DNA from 3 places in the Solibacillus cecembensis genome. Region 1 is predicted to be linked to each of the others. Evidence: predicted binding sites of a transcription regulator. Region 1 holds the regulator's gene; each other region holds the start of a gene.
What was found. Region 1 encodes LexA, which represses DNA repair genes until DNA is damaged. Its sites were predicted from a motif close to CGAACATATGTTCG; they were not measured.
Positions count from the first base shown of each region.

Region 2: recA (recombinase RecA) is a predicted target of LexA. The motif match lies at 3,116-3,129, and genes of this name have one in related genera.
Region 3: ACQKIH_RS16110 (Y-family DNA polymerase) is a predicted target of LexA. The motif match lies at 1,287-1,300, and genes of this name have one in related genera.

Region 1 covers NZ_JBNNMF010000003.1:261,519-266,594, forward strand. Annotated here, with positions in the region: gene glnA (type I glutamate--ammonia ligase) at 1-981, shown strand, start outside; gene ACQKIH_RS04545 (5' nucleotidase, NT5C type) at 1,162-1,704, shown strand; gene ACQKIH_RS04550 (prepilin peptidase) at 1,909-2,667, shown strand; gene ACQKIH_RS04555 (gamma-glutamyl-gamma-aminobutyrate hydrolase family protein) at 2,731-3,426, shown strand; gene lexA (transcriptional repressor LexA) at 3,469-4,089, opposite strand; gene yneA (cell division suppressor protein YneA) at 4,248-4,595, shown strand; gene ACQKIH_RS04570 (YneB family resolvase-like protein) at 4,582-5,076, shown strand, end outside.
Region 2 covers NZ_JBNNMF010000001.1:33,634-38,709, forward strand. Annotated here, with positions in the region: gene rny (ribonuclease Y) at 85-1,641, opposite strand; gene recA (recombinase RecA) at 1,967-3,031, opposite strand; gene ACQKIH_RS00170 (competence/damage-inducible protein A) at 3,396-4,649, opposite strand; gene pgsA (CDP-diacylglycerol--glycerol-3-phosphate 3-phosphatidyltransferase) at 4,773-5,076, opposite strand, start outside.
Region 3 covers NZ_JBNNMF010000019.1:16,806-21,881, forward strand. Annotated here, with positions in the region: gene ACQKIH_RS16110 (Y-family DNA polymerase) at 1-1,243, opposite strand, end outside; gene ACQKIH_RS16115 (deoxyribonuclease IV) at 1,486-2,373, opposite strand; gene ACQKIH_RS16120 (DEAD/DEAH box helicase) at 2,386-3,687, opposite strand; gene vrrA (VrrA/YqfQ family protein) at 3,867-4,589, shown strand; gene ACQKIH_RS16130 (HAD hydrolase family protein) at 4,846-5,076, opposite strand, start outside.

The DNA.
Region 1 (5,076 bases):
ATGGAAGAAATGGGCTTCACGGATTTCAACTTAGGACCTGAGCCAGAATTCTTCTTATTCAAGTTAGATGCAAAAGGTGAGCCAACTTTAGAAGTAAATGACAACGGTGGTTATTTTGACTTAGCACCAACAGACTTAGGTGAAAACTGCCGTCGTGATATCGTATTAGAGCTTGAGGAAATGGGCTTTGAAATTGAAGCATCTCACCATGAAGTAGCACCAGGGCAACACGAGATTGACTTTAAATACGCAGATGCGATTACAGCATGTGATAACATTCAAACATTCAAGCTAGTTGTAAAAACAATTGCACGTAAACACGGTTTACATGCAACATTTATGCCAAAACCATTATTCGGTGAAGCAGGATCAGGTATGCACTTTAACGTTTCATTATTTAAAGGCAAAGTAAATGCGTTTTATGATGAATCTACAGAGCTTGGCTTATCTGAAAGTGCAATGCAATTCATGGCAGGTATTTTAAAGCACGTACAAGGATTTACAGCAATTACAAATCCAATTGTCAACTCGTATAAACGTTTAGTACCAGGCTATGAAGCACCTTGTTATGTAGCATGGTCAGCGCAAAACCGTTCGCCACTTATTCGTATTCCATCTTCTCGTGGTATATCAACGCGTGTTGAGGTGCGTTCAGTTGACCCGGCTGCAAATCCATATTTAGCGATGGCTGTTATTTTAGAAGCAGGTCTTGAAGGAATTCGTCAACAATTAACACCACCACCAGCAATCAACCGTAACATTTACGTGATGAGCGAAGAAGAGCGTCAAGCAAACGGTATTGATAACTTACCAGCAGCATTAGATGATGCTTTAGCGTTACTTGCAAAAGATAAAGTTGTACAAAAAGCATTAGGTCGTCACATTTATGCGAACTTCAAGGAAGCAAAAGAAATTGAGTTCGACATGTATCGCTCAACTGTTCACCAATGGGAACGCGACCAATATTTGAAGATGTACTAAGAAAAATGCGTTGGGGCGATTTGCTCCAACGTTTTTTTACTATGTAATGCCCACAAACACGGTAGCTTTTGTAAAAAAAATATCGCTTGTTTTAGAAATTGTAAAAAGGTAAGGGAATTACTTGTTTCCTGTCTGCTCGTTGATTACACTTAAAGTAGATAGAAAGAGGAGGTCATTTTGTTGAAAAAAAGTATTGCGATAGATATGGACCAAGTGTTGGCCGATTTTTATAAAAAGCTATGCGCTACATATAATGAAAACTTTGGCACAAGCTTTACAAATGAAGAATTTTTACTGACTACACAGCGTGATTTACCAAAAGAGGACGGCAAAAAATTATTTGAGCTTATAAATGAACCTGATTATTTCCGTGATTTAGAGTTGCTCGATCCAGATGCAATTGAGGTTATTAAAGAACTACAAGAGCATTACGAAATTTATATTGCAACTGCAGCGATGGATGTACCAGGTTCATTTAATGCGAAATATGATTGGTTGATGCAATATTTACCGTTTTTGAAAACGCAAAATATCGTCTTTTGTGGAAACAAGGCAGTTATACATACGGATTATTTAATAGATGATAGCCCAGAGCAATTAGTCGCGTTTAAAGGGACAGGTATTATGTATGCCATGCCTTATAATGCAACAGTTGAGGGTTTTGAGCGAGTGAATAATTGGCAGGATGTTCGATCGTATTTTATCGGGCGTTTGGATAGGTAAAGAAAAACGAGTGCTCGTGAGCGCTCGTTTTTTTGTGACGAGAAAATCTAAAGTGGAAAACTGGAAATTGCCAATTTATTAAGTTATTATTATAAAAACTGGAATTTGATAGTTAAAGAAGAAGTATAAACATATGTAATAGTTAACACTAAAACTGTTTTTATTAATATATTGCTAAGGGGAAAATTGGAGGGTTCGTTCGGTATGACAATTACTTTTACCATTGTTGCAGGTATTTTCGGCTTGGTATTCGGTTCTTTTTTCAATGTAGTCGGTTTGCGTATACCTAAAAAGGAGTCCATCATTTCACCCCCTTCCCATTGCACGAACTGTCAGCGTCAGCTAACAATAATCGACCTCATTCCTGTATTTTCGTATGTATTATTGCGCGGGAAATGTCGGGGCTGTGGCGTGCGTTTTTCGCCAATTTATATGATAACGGAGCTTTTGACAGGAGGGTTATTTGCCTTTGCCTTTTGGGAAATTGGATGGCAACCAGAGTTAGCAGTGGCCCTGTTATTTATATCGTTATTAATGATTATTAATGTTTCAGATATTGCGTATATGATCATTCCAGATAAAGTATTATTATTTTTCCTTCCATTTTTAATACTTGCACGCATTTTTGCATCACTCGAACCTTGGTGGGATAGTTTGTTAGGAGCAATTGTTGGCTTTGGTATTTTATTATTCATCGCGGTCGTGTCAAAAGGGGGCATGGGTGGGGGAGACATTAAATTGTTTTTCGTCATCGGACTTGTTCTCGGAACGGTTCAGACGTTGTTGACGCTATTTTTAGCAGCGGTCATCGGTATGTTTGTGGGAATTGTCATCTTAAAAATTCGTAATAAAGGAAGAAAGACGCCTGTTCCATTTGGCCCTTCTATTTCACTTGCTGCAATCATTGTCTATTTTTACGGCGAGCCCATATTACAGTGGTATGGATCGCTTTTTAATTTTTAAACATTCACACAAATTTGACTATTAATGGTATGCTACTAATATCAAATTTTGGGGAGGAAAATAATGAAACCTGTTATTGGGCTAACGATGCATCCTGTAGAAGGAAAGAAAGAGATTAATAATACATACATTCATGCGATTAAAAGAGCTGGAGGCACGCCTATTTGTTTGCCTGTTATTAACGAGGGAAATGTTGAGCAAATATTAGATATTGTGGACGGTGTTGTATCAATTGGTGGCTATGATGTGAATCCATTAATTTTTGGACAGGAACCCCATTATAAGCTCGGTGTTGTCATTGATGAACGCGATAAAAGCGATATACTCATTATGAAGCGCGCATTTGAACGGGAAATACCGATTTTAGGCATTTGTCGTGGTGAGCAAGTGATGAACGTAGCATTTGGTGGAACCTTATATCAAGATATTGATACGCAAGTGGAAAATGTATTGAAGCATACACAAGTATCCATGCGTCATGAAGTCACGCATACAGTGGAGCTTGAGCAATCGAAGCTACAGCAAATTATCGGGGCCTCCTCGATTTTAACGAATTCCTTCCATCATCAAGCTGTCGATGTAGTAGCTGATGGATTTATTGTCAATGCCCGTGCAAAAGATGGAGTCATTGAAGGGATTGAGCATCCAACGCATCCATATTGTATTGGTGTACAGTGGCATCCAGAAGGTCTTGAAAATGATGCTCCTTCTGAGAAACTATTTAAAAGCTTTATAGATGCATCGATAAAGAAACAATAGAAAAAGCCGCAAACGATTCAAACGTTTGCGGCATACTTGTTTTTAATGCACGTTGCGGTATAATCCAACAACTTTCCCAAGAATCGTTACTTGGTTTACGAGTATCGGATCCATCGAACTATTTTCAGGTTGTAAACGGAAATACGATTTTTCCTTATAGAAGCGCTTTACTGTTGCTTCATCATCTTCTGTCATAGCCACGACAATTTCCCCGTTATTTGCAGCAGAGCATTTTTTAACGATTACGTAATCGCCATTTAAAATACCAGCCTCAATCATAGATTCACCCATAATTTCGAGCATGAACAATTCATCCTCCGAAGAACCATATGTATCGGGTAGTGGAAAGTATTCCTGAATATCTTCAATGGCAGAAATAGGAAGTCCGGCCGTTACTTTGCCAATTAGTGGCACATGGATAACGCCTTGCTTTGGGATGGTTGGGTCTCCTTGCTCAAGAATTTCAATGGCACGTGGTTTTGTCGGATCTCGACGAATGAGCCCTTTACTTTCTAAACGAGCTAGATGTCCATGGACAGTTGAACTTGAAGCTAAACCAACAGCTTCACCGATTTCTCGGACAGAAGGTGGGTAGCCTTTTGTACGAACTTCATCTTTTATAAAAGCTAAAATGGCTTCTTGACGCTTCGAAATTTTTGTCAACACACTCACCTCTTTAATAAGTAGTTTTATTAAATTTAGTATATCAGTATGCGAACAAGAATGCAAACATAGGTTCTAAAAGGGGTTGACAAAAACGTATGTTCCTATTATTATAAGAACATATATTCCGAACGTACATTCTAAAGGGGCGATTTATTATGGGTAAAATGAAGTTAAATGGCTTTACAACAATGTTCTTCTTATTTTCATTTCTGTTTCTTGCATTTATTATAGCGAAAGACGAACAAATTACTTCATACGAACACATTACCATCGAACAAGGAGATACTTTATGGTCGTTAGCTGGGCAATATCGTGGTAAAATGGCAGAGCATGATTGGATTGTCACGGTAAAAAAGGAAAATGCATTGCGTGATGGGAAAATTATAAGTGGGCAGCTGTTATTAGTACCTATCGTAAAAAACTCCAAACATATCGTAGGGTTATCTGAATCACCAGAAATACATACTATTAAAGTAGCGAGTGAAACTAATGAATCAAAATAAAGCAGTCATTTATTGTCGTGTGAGTACCGACAAATCAACACAAGAGACGTCGTTAACACGACAGCAAGAAGAATTGACACAATATGCACGGTCACATGGCTATACAGAATGGCAAGTATTTCTCGATCAACAGAGTGGCTATGAGGTTGACCGAGATGGCTTACTCGACATGCTTGACTACATGAAGGCATTCGATATTAAAGCGCTATTTGTGCAAGACGAGACACGTTTAGGACGTGGCAATGCGCGGATGGCGGTACTACACCTTATTCAAAAACAGGAAGCGATGGTTTATTCGTTAAACGATGCGGGTCTATTAGCATTGAATGAAATGGATACGATGCTGCTTGAAATTTTAGCAGTCGTGGAAGAATACCAGCGCCGTATGCATAACGCTAAAATTCGACGTGGCATGCGCCGTGCCGTTGAAAATGGATATAAACCAGAAAATAATTTGAAAAACAGAGGCAATCAGGAAGGT
Region 2 (5,076 bases), on a different contig from region 1:
GATAATAAAAATCAAATGGGTGTTTCGTTATTTTTCGATATAATTGCAAGTTGCCCTCATGCTTCCTACGTAAAATATAATGAATTATTTCGCGTATTCGACAGCACGTGTTTCACGGATTACCGTTACTTTAATATGCCCTGGATAATCCAGCTCTTCTTCAATTCGTTTTCGAATATCACGTGCTAAACGATGTGAAGCCAGATCATCAATTTTCTCTGGTTGTACAATAATACGTACTTCACGACCTGCTTGAATCGCAAATGATTTTTCAACACCTTCATAGCTTTCAGAAATTTCCTCCAGCTTTTCAAGACGACGAATGTAGTTTTCAAGTGTTTCACTTCGGGCACCTGGACGGGCCGCTGACAATGCATCGGCTGCCGCAACAAGCACTGCAATAACAGAAGTTGCTTCCGTATCTCCGTGGTGAGAGGCAATCGAGTTAATAACAACTGGATGCTCTTTATACTTCGTTGCTAGCTCCACACCAATTTCTACGTGACTACCTTCTACTTCATGGTCAATCGCTTTTCCGATGTCATGTAGTAATCCTGCTCGACGTGCTAATGTTACATCTTCACCTAGCTCAGCAGCAAGTAAGCCTGCTAAATGCGCAACCTCAACCGAGTGCTTTAAGACGTTTTGACCATAACTTGTACGGTATTTCATGCGCCCAAGAATTTTCATTAAATCTGGGTGTAAGTTGTGAATGCCTACTTCAAATGTAGTCTGCTCTCCCGTTTCACGGATTTGTTCATCCACTTCACGACGAGATTTTTCAACCATTTCTTCGATACGTGCTGGGTGAATACGACCATCTTGAACTAGTTTTTCAAGTGCTAGGCGCGCTGTTTCACGGCGAATTGGATCGAAGCCAGATAATATAACTGCTTCTGGTGTGTCATCAATAATTAAATCGATACCCGTAAGCGTTTCCAGTGTACGAATATTACGTCCTTCACGTCCGATGATACGACCTTTCATCTCATCGTTCGGTAAGTTTACAACCGACACTGTTGTTTCTGCAACGTGATCCGCTGCAAAACGTTGTAAAGCAAGCGATAAAATTTCACGCGCTTTTTTGTCAGAGTCTTCTTTCGCGCGCGTTTCAGATTCTTTTGTCATGACCGCGATATCTGTTGAAAGTTCTTTTTCAACTTCCTTCAGAATAATATCCTTCGCTTCTTCACGAGTAAGTGCTGCAATGCGCTCAAGCTCTGTTTTTTGGCTTGCAACCAGTTCTTCCACTTTGCTTTCCAACTGTTCAATATGCTGTTGTTTGCTTGTTAGCGCTTCATCTTTGCGCTCCAAGCTTGTCTCTCTTTTGTTCAGAGCATCATCTTTGCGGTCAAGATTTTCTTCTCTTTGCAATAAACGGTTCTCTTGTTTTTGAAGCTCGCCACGACGGTCACGGATGTCATTTTCTGCTTCAGTACGAAATTTGTGAGTTTCATCCTTTGCTTCAAGTAGTGCTTCTTTTTTCAGTGCATCTGCTTCACGTTTCGCATCTTCAACGATTTGCTCTGCAATATGCTTGGCACCAGTCACTTTTGATTCATTCACTTTTTTCATGTAGACATAGATAACAACACCACCGACAGCGAGTCCTAGCAAAACAAGGAGTATTGATTTAACCATAGCGTTCTCCTCCTAAGCCCATATGTCTGATGTTTAAGACGGCAAAATCGTCCTATAAAAGACATTTTGCCTATTCCATTTCAAAATTTAGAAATTATACATGTTAATTGTATAATTCCAATTTAGCAATGTCAAGATTAGCCGCATTGCATATGATTTTTATATCTTAGTTCCTGCGCAATATGGCTCATTCCAAATGTTGTAAAACAATTTTTGCGCTATGAAAAGCGTCCAATATGTAAAAATATCATTTCGACCGTTAGTCAAAATGATATTTTTCAAGTAAATTAAGTTATTTATTGATGAACAAAAAAATTCGAATTACTTATTCTTCATCTTTCAATAAGTCTAACTCTTCTTCTTCTTTCTCTTGGTTATCATGCGCACCAATTGTGTAGCCTAACTCACCAATTCCAAAGTTTTGACGGATTTTTTCAGCTACTTCATCGCGAATTGCTGGATTTTCCTTAAAGAATTGTTTCACGTTTTCACGACCTTGACCAATGCGGTCGTTGTTATAAGAATACCATGAGCCACTTTTTTGAATAATATCTAACTCTGCACCAATATCAACGATTTCGCCTTCTTTTGAAATCCCTTCTCCATACATAATATCAACTTCTGCTGTGCGGAATGGTGGTGCTACTTTATTTTTTACAACTTTAATTTTTGTTTTGTTTCCAACAATATCCGTACCTTGTTTAATTGCTTCGCCTCTACGAACTTCTAGACGGATCGACGAGTAGAACTTTAACGCACGTCCACCGGTAGTTGTTTCAGGATTTCCGAACATAACCCCAATTTTTTCACGAACTTGGTTAATAAAGATTGCTAACGTATTTGATTTATTAATAACACCCGATAACTTACGAAGTGCTTGAGACATTAAACGTGCTTGGAGACCCATATGTGAGTCACCCATTTCACCTTCAATTTCCGCTTTTGGTACTAATGCTGCTACTGAGTCAATAACGATAATATCAATAGCGCCTGAACGCACTAACGCCTCAGCAATTTCAAGAGCCTGCTCCCCTGTATCTGGCTGTGATAATAATAACTCATCAATATTAACGCCTAGCTTTTGTGCATAAACAGGATCTAATGCATGCTCTGCATCGATAAATGCTGCCGTACCACCATTTGCTTGAATTTCTGCAATTGCGTGAAGCGTTACTGTTGTTTTACCTGAAGATTCAGGTCCGTAAACTTCCACAATACGTCCACGTGGGTATCCACCTATACCTAGTGCTGTATCAAGCGCAATAGAGCCTGAAGAGGATGTTTCCATCTTGCGGTCTGTTGCTTCCCCTAACTTCATAACAGAACCTTTACCGAATTGCTTTTCAATTTGTTTTAACGCCATATCTAATGCTGTTTTACGATCGCTCAAATTATTTCCTCCTTAAGAAAAAAGCCTAATTTGTAATTTATATTCCTATTATACTCGGTAATGGCATCACATTGCAAGAAAAAGCGAACGTATTTTCGGTTTTCACTTCAAACTGACGAAATCAGCCTCTTTTTTCATTTAAAATGACAATTTGCTTGATTTATTTAACTTGATTCAGCAGAAGTCCCCTACTTCTATAAGTGGGGGATGAATGCCAAATATGCCATTCTATTCAGTGGTGGTTCAAACCCCGGCTGAATCAAGTTAAGCTCCAGCGGATGTCACAGATTTTTAAGAGGAGCTTTTCGAGCGAACTCGAAAAAAATCTGGACGCAATTACGCCGAGGCGTAATTGATATAATTTTCACTTTTTATAACCGCTTTTCACTAATTCGCGCATCAAAAAACTGTACGTAAATTTGACCGCGCGCAGTCGATTCGTATTGCGTGAGCTAGAAAGGTGTAATTGATAAGTGAGTGGTTGTTCATCCCCGATACAAATCGCTATCCATACTGTGCCAGCTGGTTGATTACCGTGACCAGTCGGACCAGCTGCACCTGTCAAACCTACACCAATATCCGTTTGAAATTTTTTCTTAACTTGCACCGCCATAGCTGCTGCGCATTCACTACTTACAACGCTATGTTGATCGAGTAAATCTTTTGAAATGCCTAACTGCTCTATTTTCGCTTGCTCTGTATAAGTAACAACACCACCAATCAGTGTCCCACCTACACCTGGAACTTCGGCAAGCTCTGATTGGAATAGACCTGCTGTTAAACTTTCAGCTGCTGCAATCGTCAAATTATTATCCAGTAATCGTTCTACTAATTTTGATGCCAGTGAGTCATCATCATTGCCGTAGTGATAGTCCCCTACAAGCGCTAGAACTTGCTGTTTTTTGTCGTTAATTAATTGCCAAGCAGTTAACTCATCGTCAGCCTTTGCTGTAATACGCAGCGTCACCTCGCCATCAGAGGCAAGTGGCGCCACTGTTGGATTCGATTGGTCGTCTAAAATCGCTTGTACTTGCACTTCTAATGCTGCTTCACCAATGCCATAAAAACGTAGGACATGTGAAATAATGACTGCACCATCATGCATTTTCGCTGCTAATTTAGGCTTCGCTTCGAACTGAAACATTGGCTCTAATTCTTTTGGCGGTCCAGGTAATAAAATATACGTATGATTATCGTTTTCTAACAGCATTCCAGGTGCCATCCCGTGACGATTTTCAAGCACATCACAGCCCTTTAGGACAAGTGCCTGCTTGCGATTATTTTCGGTCATTGGTTGCTGATGTTTTGCAAAAAACGCTTCAATCGAACGAATAGCTACTTCATCCATTATTAATTCGGTATTCAAATGCTTGGCAATCGTTTCTTTTGTTAAATCATCCTTCGTCGGACCTAGACCTCCAGAAAAAATAATTAAATCCGCACGACTTTCCGCAATTTTAATCGTTTCCACTAATCGATTGGCATTGTCTCCTACTACCGTATGATAAAAAACATTAATGCCTAATTCCGATAGTTGATTCGAAATAAATTTCGCATTCGTGTTGGCAATTTGACCAAGCAATAATTCTGAACCAACTGCAATGACTTCTGCATTCATTAAACTCCACCATCCTGTCCAATTTTCCATTCTTGTAACTGCATAATCCAAAAATCATCATTTCGGTTAAGACCAAAATGATGATTTTTTAACTATATCCTATCAATTGCAAAGTTATTGATTTTACTTTGACTCCAGCAATGCACGACGATTAATATAAAAATAATCCCAGCCTGACCATACTGTGAAAATTAATGCGATATACAACATAATATCATCAAATGGAATACCTACTAAAGTAAATATCGTATTGTGTAAAATTAACGCTGAAATTGCAACAATTTGTGCCCATGTTTTAACTTTCCCAAGTTGATTGGCTGCTACAACTTCTCCCTGCCCCGCTAAAATTAAGCGTAAACCGGTTACCGCAAACTCGCGAGAAATAATAATAATCACAATCCAAGCAGGCGCTAAATCGATTTCAACA
Region 3 (5,076 bases), on a different contig from region 1:
CACCAACTAACCGATTGCGTGCAATTGCTGTACCTGATTTCGTATAGGAGACAGCACGTAAAATCGATGTTGCGCCAAATCGCTCTCGTATGCTGTCCACCGTATGCCCTAAAAGCAAACGCTGCTCTTTGCCTGTATCAAATAAATCTAGCTGAATACTCCGTTCTTGCTCCACATTGGAGATCCGTACGGACAACTGGCGCGCTGGTTCCCCAGCAAAATGTGTATCGAGTAATTCTTTACACACCTTATAAATCGCCATCGTTTCATTTGTTGGTTCCGCAATCGTTTTCGAACGGTAAAAACCTTTCGTCATCGCAGCTTTACTATAAGACAGCCCAAGCGAGATTGTGCGCCCTACATAACCCGCTGTACGTGTACGCCTTGCCACGTCCTCACACATTTCAAGCAGAATCACACAAATTTCAGCGCGTGTCGTGTAATCACGCATTAGCATTTGTCCTTTTCCAAAACTAATTTGCCCACTGACAATCGGCTCTCCAAAGGTCGAATAATCAATCCCATGGGCATGATAGTATAGCTGATTCCCCATCACACCAAACCGTTGTTCCAGCGCCTCCAAGTTCATATTCGCTAAACCCCCGACCGTAAAAATTCCCATGTTATTCAAACTTACTTCCATCCGATGACCAATACCCCACATTTTAGAAAGCGGGCGAACGGACCACAGTTTTTTCGGTATATCCTCATACGTCCATTTTACAAAGCCTGTCTTTTTAGCCTCCAAATCAAGTGCCAACTTGGCCATTAACATGTTCGGACCTAGCCCAATGGCAGAACGAATATGAAATTGCTGAAAAACCGCTTGCTGAATCGCTTTTGCCGTTTTTTCAGGTGATCCCCAGATTTTCTCGCATCCCGTCAAATCAATAAAACTCTCATCAACGCTATACACATGAATCGCCTCTCGTGGAACGAATTGTGCAATGAGCTTTGTTATTGCCATCGACATATCCAAAAAAAATGCCATCTTCGGTTCGAATAAACGGATGTCTGGATGATTGGGTATTTCATAACGTCTATTTCCTGTTTTAATACGAAATCGTTCTTTCATTGGTGGAGATGCAGCTAGTACAATACTTCCAGGCTGCTGAAAATTGCCAATCACTGCGATTGGTACTTTCATGACATCCAGTCCTTCCAACATCGCCATACAACTTGCATAAAAGCATTGCATATCAATACAAATAATCGAACGATTCGGCAACGGACAATTTATCATAAAAGCACCTCCATATAAAACATATGTTCTCGTTTTTATTTTAAGAACAATTGTTCGTTTTTACAAGTGTTAATTTTATCCTCTAAGAAGAGAATTCCCCCTTTATTAGAAATTTTCTACTCTAAAGTTTCTCCACAAAAAGAAAAAACGCAGCACCATTTGATAGGCACTGCGTTTTTTTCTTGCTGTTCAATTGATATCCCTTTTGTAAACGGAATGAATTTTAAAATGTTTAACCAAAACTACCCGCGCATTGCGTCGATTAGCTCTGGTTGGAACTTGCCATCTCGCAACATGGCGATTTCTACTTTGTAAGGCGCTTGCTTATTTTTCGCGTCTGCTCCTACAAATGGCGTTTCTAAAATTTTCGGTACGTGCATTAACTGCGGGTGATGCACAATATAGTGCATCGCTTCAAAACCAAGCTCACCAAAACCAATGTTTTCGTGACGGTCTTTCCCAGCACCACGCACGTTTTTAGAATCATTAATGTGTAGTACTTTTAATCGATCTAAGCCAATTATTTTGTCGAATTCATTTAATACACCATCAAAATCATTAACGACATCGTAGCCTGCGTCATGTGTATGACATGTATCGAAACAAACGGATAATCGTTCATTATTCGTGACACCATCAAAAATACGCGCAAGCTCTTCAAAATTACGACCGATCTCTGTACCTTTGCCAGCCATTGTTTCCAGTGCAATTTGAACTGGATAATCTTGTGAAAGCACTTCATTTAACCCTTCCACAATTCGTGCAATCCCAGCGTCTACTCCTGCACCGACATGCGCACCTGGATGCAACACAATTTGTTTTGCTTCCAGCGCTGCAGTACGTTTAATTTCTTCTTGCAAGAAATTGACACCAAGCTCAAATGTTTCGGGTTTTGTCGTATTCCCTAGATTAATAATGTACGGCGCGTGGACGACAATATTGCTCATACCATGTTCTTGCATATGCATAAGACCTTTTGCAATATTCAATTCTTCAATCGGCTTACGACGCGTATTTTGCGGCGCACCTGTGTAAATCATGAATGTATTCGCTCCATAAGAAAGTGCCTCTTCACTTGCACCAAGTAACATTTTCTTACCGCTCATAGATACGTGAGAACCTAGTAACATCAATATTCCCTCCTATTTATTTGTACGACGTTTAATACGACGCTCGCGTTTTTTAACTTTTTCCATTTCCCATCTCATATTACGTTTATAGCCTGGTTTAACCTTTTTCGGCTTTCGAACAAGAGATATCGCTTTTTGGTCAATTTCGTCGATTTGCTTCACGCGGTTTTTACGTGAGTGACGCTCTTTCAACTCAGTCCATTCACCATTTTTCACATCTTTTTGTACAAATGGAATACCCATTTTTTCGATACGAACAATTGCATCTTCATCTTCTGGCTGGAACAATGTAATCGCTGTTCCTTTTGTGCCAGCACGAGCGGTACGACCTACACGGTGAATGAAAAACTCTAAGTCTTCTGGAAGCTCATAGTTAATCACGTGTGAAATCCCTTGAATATCGATTCCGCGCGCAGCAAGATCTGTCGCTACGATGTATTGGAATTCTAAATCACGAACTTGTTTCATCATTTTTTTACGGTCACGTGGTGATAAATCTCCATGAATTTGTCCTACACGAATGCCTTGCTCTGCTAAAAATGTCGCAACAGACTCAGCATTTTTACGTGTGTTACAAAATACGACTGATAAAAATGGATTAATTCCCTTCATGACTTCCAATAAACGTGCGTTACGTGATTTTGAACGTACAGGTACTAATACAAAATCAATGCCTTCTGCAACGGGGCGCTTATCATTCATATGAATATGCGTAGGTGCATCCATATATTTTTTTAAGAAAGGCTTTAGTTTTTCTGGAATTGTTGCTGAAAATACGAACATTTCCAGCTTATCTGGCATAGTTGAAGCAAAGCCATCAATTTCTTCGATGAAGCCCATATCAAAGGCTAAGTCTGCCTCATCAACGACTAAGATTGGCGCAGTGTGTACAAGTAAGGCGTTTTCTTTTACTAAATCGCGAATACGTCCTGGTGTACCTACAACAATTTGGGGTTGTATTTTTAATCGGTCGATTGAACGTTGTTTATCTGTTCCGCCGATAAATAATTTCGAAGTAATTTCCGTTCCTTCAGTTAACTGGTTTAACGCATCAAAAATTTGTTGCGCAAGCTCGCGTGTTGGCGATGTAATTACTGCTTGCACCTCTTGTTTTCCTTCTTGAATACGTTCCACAATTGGTAATAAAAAACTATGCGTTTTCCCTGTACCAGTATGTGCTTGTCCAATCGCACTTTTTCCTTTTAGTACGAGTGGAATCATTTCTTTTTGAATCGGTGTCGGTTCTGTAAATCCAAGCTTTGCAATAGCGTCCTGCAAAAATGGCTTGAAATTATAATCAGTATATTTTGACATGTTTCGTACCTCCTAACATCTGTCCTATTGTACCATGTTTCGTACATTTAAGTGACCATCTGCATATCATAACGATAAATAGTTTTGTCGTCAAACAGGAATGAGGGAATAGGGAAAAAAAATGCGAATTAATTGTCCATTTTAGCAAAATCATGCTGAATTAAAGAAAGGAGCTTATTATGCGTCCTCCATATTATTATCCATCTGGTTTTATGATGAATCCAATGCAAATGCAAATGCCAATGCGTTATCCTATGTATTCACCTTATCAAATGCGAGGTTCGATGTTTTCACAAATGCCGATGCCGAGACAAATGCCATTCCAAGCCCCAAGAGTAGGATTGGCACAAGCAGGTTTAGCAGGGGCGGGATTAGCGGGAGCTGCTGGTTTGGCTGGGGCAGCTGGTTTGGCAGAGGAAGCAGGTATAGCAGGAGCAGCTGCAGCTGGCGGCGCCCCACGCTTAGAAGGTTTTTTAGCGGGCGCAAATTCATTGTTTTCAAATGCCCAAAAGTTTACACCGTACGTTCAACAGGCTGCTCCAATGTTCAAAAATCTACCTGCATTGTGGAAAATGTATAAAGGTTTTAAAGGCGAGCCCGATACATCTGCCGACTTAGCAAGGGAAATATTCGAATCAACAGCCATTGCTCCAACAGAAGGCCGTGGTAATCAAGGACCGCCGTCCGCGCCAACAGGACAACGAGGTAACCAAAGACCTCCATCTGCACCAACAGGACAACGAGGTAACCAAAGACCTCCATCCGCACCAACAGGACAACGAGGTAACCAAAGACCTCCATCCGCACCAACCGGTCAGCAAGAAAATCAAAGACCACCATCTGCACCAACAACTCCACGCCCTTCTGTACCAAGAATCTTCCAACCACCATATGATTTTTAACCTTTAAAATAGCTATTTTCCGAGATAAAACTCACCTTGCTGAGAATGCCAAGCACCTTACTGGCACGATTGTTTGCGACTATCCGGTTGAATGGCTCTATCCATCGTATTTAGAGTTCTATCCATCACTTTTAACTTTCTATCCACTTGCCCCATAAGTATCACCAAAACTTCCACCAACTCACTGGTAATTTCACATACAAAAAGGACTGCCACAAAAGAGTGAATTCTTTCGTGACAGTCCTTCTATTTTAAGCTAGTTAGCGAAAACTGGCTTGCTGGACCATTGGCCTGCAAGATGCTTAATTTTACGTGCGACTTCCTTTTGTGCTACCCGTTCTGCTGCATGTTCCCCGACTTCATGCATCCCGACACAAACGCTATGCTGTGCTTGTTGGAACATTAATACATCATTGACATCATTGCCAAAAGCGATGTATTGTTGGACGCCTAAACGACTTAAACCTTTAACTTTATTTAAATCGTT